DNA from 3 places in the Enterobacter quasiroggenkampii genome. Region 1 is predicted to be linked to each of the others. Evidence: predicted binding sites of a transcription regulator. Region 1 holds the regulator's gene; each other region holds the start of a gene.
The links. The regulator Fur, encoded in region 1, represses iron uptake genes when iron is present. The targets are predictions, from matches to a motif close to ATAATAATGAGAACNACTATCAA.
Positions count from the first base shown of each region.

Region 2: zupT (zinc transporter ZupT) is a predicted target of Fur. The motif match lies at 1,206-1,228, and genes of this name have one in related genera.
Region 3: V1572_RS18890 (Nramp family divalent metal transporter) is a predicted target of Fur. The motif match lies at 914-936, and genes of this name have one in related genera.

Region 1 is NZ_CP143745.1:1,891,775-1,893,976, reverse strand. Features, by position in the region: gene fldA (flavodoxin FldA) at 55-585, shown strand; gene fur (ferric iron uptake transcriptional regulator) at 876-1,322, shown strand; gene chiQ (ChiQ/YbfN family lipoprotein) at 1,416-1,742, opposite strand; gene chiP (chitoporin ChiP) at 1,790-2,202, opposite strand, start outside.
Region 2 is NZ_CP143745.1:4,579,225-4,581,426, forward strand. Features, by position in the region: gene V1572_RS21770 (glutathionylspermidine synthase family protein) at 1-176, shown strand, start outside; gene ygiD (4,5-DOPA dioxygenase extradiol) at 256-1,044, opposite strand; gene zupT (zinc transporter ZupT) at 1,241-2,014, shown strand.
Region 3 is NZ_CP143745.1:3,966,757-3,968,958, forward strand. Features, by position in the region: gene V1572_RS18890 (Nramp family divalent metal transporter) at 1-874, opposite strand, end outside; gene V1572_RS18895 (NupC/NupG family nucleoside CNT transporter) at 1,223-2,202, shown strand, end outside.

The DNA of each region.
Region 1 (2,202 bases):
TCCGTGGCCGAATTGCGCCACCATACTATTAAGTTTCAAGAGGTTATTTTACTCATGGCAATCATCGGCATTTTCTTTGGCAGTGATACCGGCAATACCGAAAATATCGCGAAAAACATTCAAAAACAGCTCGGTAAAGACGTTGCTGATGTGCATGACATCGCCAAGAGCAGCAAAGAAGATCTCGAAGGCTATGACATTCTGCTGCTGGGTATTCCGACCTGGTACTACGGTGAAGCCCAGTGTGACTGGGATGATTTCTTCCCGACGCTAGAAGAAGTGGACTTCAACGGTAAGCTGGTCGCCCTGTTTGGCTGCGGCGATCAGGAAGACTACGCCGAGTACTTCTGTGACGCGCTGGGTACCATCCGCGACATCATTGAGCCGAATGGCGCAGTGATCGTCGGCCACTGGCCGACCGCTGGTTACCACTTCGAAGCATCTAAAGGACTGGCCGATGACGATCACTTCGTGGGCCTGGCCATCGACGAAGACCGTCAGCCAGAACTGACCGCAGAGCGCGTTGAGAAATGGGTTAAGCAGATCCGTGAAGAACTGCACCTGGACGATATTCTTAACGCCTGATTTTTCTCGCGGCGCAACGGCGGTTGCGCCCGTGCACCAGGTCAAACCGATTAAATTAATTGCTACAATCTTTTAACTTTTTCGCCCAGACCTGTACAATGTCTCCCTGATAAATGTGGTTTTCCATCGAGCAAGTTTGTTGGTGATACCCCATTTTTATAAGCATATTTTGCCTGAGACTTGCAGTTTTCATTTAGCCATGGCAGTTCTATAATGAGACGCATTATCCCAGGTGCATTTTCTGTCACTTCCTACAGAAGTGAATCGTTTAGCAACAGGACAGATTCCGCATGACTGACAACAATACCGCATTAAAGAAGGCTGGCCTGAAAGTTACGCTTCCTCGGTTAAAAATCCTCGAAGTGCTTCAGGGTCCAGACAATCACCATGTCAGTGCGGAAGACCTTTATAAACGTCTTATCGACATGGGTGAAGAGATTGGGCTGGCTACCGTCTATCGCGTGCTGAACCAGTTTGATGACGCGGGCATTGTCACCCGTCATAATTTCGAAGGCGGTAAATCTGTATTCGAACTGACCCAGCAGCAGCACCACGATCACCTGATCTGCCTCGACTGTGGCAAGGTCATTGAATTTAGCGATGATTCCATCGAAGCGCGTCAGCGTGAAATCGCCGCGCGTCACGGTATCCGCCTCACCAACCACAGCCTGTACCTTTACGGTCACTGCGCTGAAGGCGACTGCCGTGAAGATGACCACGCGCACGACGCAAAATAAGCGAGTATTCATACTCTGAGCCAGCCGCAAGGTTGGCTTTTTTTTGCCTGAAAAAAAGCCCGGTAAGCGCAGCGCCACCGGGCGTAAAGCAACTTATTTATTGTTATTGCGTATCTCGTTCCAGATCTTGTCGCAACGCTTCGCCACTTCCTGATCGTTACCGGTTTTACGCGCCTGGATACAGGCCTGGTAATCCATCACCCGGACATTTTCCTGCGTCGCAAACTGCTCGTGCGCTTTTTCTTTCTTCAGCACATTCAGCACGCTCTGGCAGGCTTCAATTTTCTCCGGCGAGCCTTCCGCAGTATTAATACAGGCGCTGTAGGCCTCCCTGAGACGGGAGTCCTCTTTCGGTGCCTGAGTCTGGGCACACGCCACCAGCCCCGATGCCAATAGCGCGACGATTACGATTTTTTTCATCATATGCAGTCTCCGGTCCGGCGGGAGCTGACCCGCCGGACGATTCATCAGAAGATGGTGAACGGTGCGATAACCATGAATTTCACGTCACGTTCATCCTGGAAGATGTTGCCGTAACCGCCCGCGTAGCTCGGGATATCGGAGTGGTTGTCGTACTGGGTGAAGTGCAGTTTGAACATCGTGCCTTTCGCGCGGCCATCCTGCAGGGTATAGATTGCATCCAGGCTGTAGGAAGACTCTTTCAGGCGATAGTTTGGATCGTAGTAAGCATCCGGTGTTGCCATGTCGGCAGGTTTTGCATCCCAGGCGTAAGCGTAAGACGCGCCCACCGCCCAGCCAGGCAGGTTCCAGTTTTTCAGATCGTACATTGCGCCGAAGAAGACCGCTTTCTCACCGTCGGCGTTGAAGTCGGAGCGGTTATCCCACCAGATATCAAGACGACCGTTGGAGGAGGCGTAGG
Region 2 (2,202 bases), 2.0 Mb from region 1:
GTGAAGAAGGGATGATCGTCCAGGAGTTCTATCCACTGCCGAAGTTTGGCGACAGCTATACGCTAATTGGCAGCTGGCTCATTAACGATCAACCTGCTGGAATTGGCATTCGCGAAGATCGCGCGCTGATCACGCAGGACCTGTCACGGTTCTATCCGCATATTTTTGTGGAGTAAGATCTGCCGGGTGGCGGCTTCGCCTGACCCGGCCTACGGTTTTGTAGGCCCGGTAAGCGTAGCGCCACCGGGCATGTTTTCACCCTACCTGCACCGACAGCATACTCAGGCTTCCCATCTCAATCCCGTCGACCGGGATCGTCACCGGCTCCTGGCCATCCCACGCGCCAAGCACGTACAGCAGCGGCAGGAAATGCTCCGGCGTCGGGTTAGAGAGCGAACCGCCCTCATGATCCAGATAGTTCACCAGCGGATGTGCCTCAGCCGGACCCTGCCAGGTCAGGTTCGCTTTAACGTAGTCATTAAAAGCGGTCGCCCACGGGTAAGGCGTATTCTCACCGTGCCAGCGTGCCGTGCGCAGGTTGTGCACCACGTTGCCGCTTGCCACCAGCATGATGCCTTCATCACGAAGCGTTGCCAGCTTACGGCCCATCTCCAGATGCCAGGCGGCCGGTTTGGTGCTGTCGATGCTCAGCTGCACCATCGGGATATCCGCATCAGGATACATTTTAATCAACACGCCCCACGAGCCGTGGTCAAAACCCCAGGCTTCTTTATCCAGCGCAACCGGAACAGGCGCCAGCAGTTCCACCAGCCTTTGTGCCAGCTCAGGCGAGCCGGGGGCCGGATAGTGCGTGTCATACAGCGCCTGCGGGAAGCCGCCAAAATCATGAATGGTCTTTGGCGCTTCCATGGCGGTCACGCCCGTGCCGCGGGTGAACCAGTGCGCGGATACCACCACAATCGCTTTTGGACGCGGCAGCGTCTCGCCCAGGCTACGCCATGCGCGGGTATAGACGTTGTCTTCCAGAACGTTCATTGGGCTGCCGTGGCCTAAAAACAGGGCTGGCATACGGGAAGAAGTCATGATGATATCCTTACAGAAGGTGTCAATTTAATGGTGCTACATTACGCGCAATCCGGCAAAGATGAACGCAGATAAGCGTGAAGATCATCATCAGGAAATTTGAATGTAAGGAATGTGTAAAGCCGGGGTTCGCCCCTCGCTTTGCCAGAAATGAATCATTTATATTAATGAGAATCATTATCATAAGGAGCAATGCATGTCAGTCCCTCTGATCCTGACCATACTGGCGGGCGCCGCGACGTTCATCGGCGCGATCCTCGGCGTGCTTGGTCAAAAGCCATCAAACCGCGTGCTGGCCTTCTCGCTGGGCTTTGCTGCCGGGATCATGCTGCTCATCTCCCTGATGGAGATGCTCCCTGCGGCGCTGGGCACGGAAGGCATGTCTCCGCTGCTGGGCTACGGCATGTTTGTCGTTGGCCTGCTGGGATACTTCGCGCTCGACCGCATGTTGCCCCACGCGCACCCTCAGGACTTAATGCAAAAAAACGTAGCGCCCGCGCCGCGCAACATTAAGCGCACCGCCATTTTGCTGACGCTCGGCATAAGCCTGCACAACTTCCCGGAAGGCGTGGCGACGTATGTCACCGCCAGCAGCAACCTGGAAATGGGCCTCGGCATCGCCCTGGCGGTGGCGTTGCACAATATTCCTGAAGGACTCGCGGTGGCCGGTCCGGTCTATGCCGCTACGGGCTCAAAGCGCACGGCAATCTTCTGGGCCGGAATCTCCGGCATGGCGGAAATTCTCGGCGGCGTGCTGGCCTGGCTCATCCTCGGTAGCCTGGTTTCGCCGGTCGTCATGGCTGCCATTATGGCCGCGGTTGCGGGGATTATGGTTGCGCTGTCGGTAGACGAGCTGATGCCGCTGGCGAAAGAGATCGATCCAAACAACAACCCAAGCTATGGCGTCCTGTGCGGGATGTCGGTGATGGGGCTAAGTCTGGTCTTACTTCAGGCCGCAGGCATTGGCTGACGTGACGGGCGCCTCCTGAAACGGAGGCACCTATTATTTGTTAAAGGAATAACTTTTTACGGAATATACGCCCCGCCTCCTTCCTTATAAAAAAATCAAGTTTTTTATTGAACATTATTGTGCGTAATAACACTAAACAATGCATCCGGCATTATAATTTACACTTCTTGAAATTCATCCACTTACAA
Region 3 (2,202 bases), 2.1 Mb from region 1:
CAAATATCGTGGCGGCAGCATGGCTCAGCAGCGGCTCCAGCGTGAGATACGCCTGGTCGAGATCGGCAATACCGGTATGACCGTTAAAGTGGAAAGCGGCGGCTGCCGTTGCCATCATCGCCAGATTGACAAACCCCGCGATGGTCATGGCGATCGCGACGTCCCACTTGGTGGCGGAGTAACGCTCTTTACGCGTCCCACCGTGGAGATGCTGCGTCAGCGAGGAGTGCAGATAAATCACGTGCGGCATGATGGTCGCTCCCAGCACGCCGGCGGCCAGGAACACCGCTTCCGAGGTTGGCAGGCTTGGGATCGCCATCCCTTTAGCGAGCTGCGCCAGATTCGGCTGTGAGAAAATCAGTTCGACAATATAGGCCGCCGCCACAAACAGCAGCAGACCGCCAATGACCTTCTCCAGCGGCTTTTGACCCCGACGCTGTAGCATCAAGATCAGGAACGTGGCAATCCCGGTCAGTACCGCCCCCTGCAACAGCGACACGCCCAGAATCAGCTTAAAGCCGATTGCTGCGCCGATAAATTCAGCGAGGTCAGTAGCCATGGCGATGATTTCAGCCTGAACCCAGTAGAGCCAGACGGCGGGACGCGGATAATGGTCGCGGATTTGCTCCGCCAGGTTTTTACCCGTCGCAATCCCCAGCTTTGCGGAGAGCATCTGAATCAGCATCGCCATGAGGTTAGCCCAGACGACCACCCAGAGCAGCTTATAGCCGAAGCTGGCCCCGGCCTGAATATTGGTCGCAAAGTTACCTGGATCGATATAACCAATGGCAGCGATGAACGCAGGTCCCATTAATGCGAACCGCAACTTGCGCGCTGCTCTGCCACTGCTACCCTCTACGCGACTGTTTGTCATTTCTGCCTCTGAAATATAGCCTTTGCTATGTTTAATGCTATCAAAATGAGAATGATTATCAAGATCATTTATAAAGTTTGCAGTGATTTCTCTGATAGCTTTGAACGATAGATGGGCGGGTAAGCTGGGCGATCTAACAGAAACTCAAATCGCGGACTCTTTTGTGAAGACTAGCACACAAACTTAACTTTTCACTCATTTACCTAACATAACAAAAATGTATTGTGGATCACTATTTTTGAGACTCGTCACAGGATGTAACTATAGTGTGTCCTCGATCTCGTTTTCTTTTCTCTTGTTACATAGAATGTGCACGAAAATTAAACCTGCCTCATATTTGGAGCAAATATGGACCGCGTCCTTCATTTTGTCCTGGCACTTGTTGTCGTTACTGCACTCGCATTGCTGGTCAGCACAGACCGCAAAAAAATTCGTATTCGTTATGTTGTCCAACTGCTGGTCATTGAAGTTTTACTTGCGTGGTTCTTCCTGAACTCCAACGTAGGCCTCGGCTTCGTGAAAGGCTTCTCCGAAATGTTCGAAAAACTGCTCGGATTTGCCAACGAAGGGACCAACTTTGTCTTCGGTAAAATGAACGACGAAGGTCTGGCGTTCTTCTTCCTGAAGGTTCTCTGCCCTATCGTCTTCATCTCCGCGCTGATCGGTATTCTGCAGCACATCCGCGTTCTGCCGTTCGTGATCCGTGGAATTGGCTTCCTGTTATCCAAAGTGAACGGCATGGGTAAGCTGGAATCTTTCAACGCCGTCAGTTCCCTGATCCTCGGTCAGTCTGAGAACTTCATCGCGTATAAAGATATTCTCGGCAAAATGTCCCGCAACCGCATGTACACCATGGCGGCAACCGCAATGTCTACCGTTTCCATGTCTATCGTGGGCGCGTATATGACCATGCTGGAACCAAAATACGTGGTGGCTGCGCTGGTTCTGAACATGTTCAGCACCTTTATCGTTCTGTCGCTGATCAACCCGTACCGCGTTGACGCCAGTGAAGAGAATATCCAGATGTCAAACCTGCACGAAGGCCAGAGCTTCTTCGAAATGCTGGGTGAATACATCCTGGCCGGTTTCAAAGTCGCGATTATCGTTGCCGCCATGCTGATCGGTTTCATTGCGCTGATTTCTGGCCTGAACGCCCTGTTCGCCGCGGTGCTGGGTATCTCCTTCCAGGGCATTCTGGGCTACATCTTCTACCCGGTTGCATGGGTGATGGGTGTTCCGGCTCACGAAGCGCTGCAGGTGGGCAGTATCATGGCAACCAAGCTGGTTTCTAACGAATTCGTTGCGATGATGGATCTGCAGAAAATTGC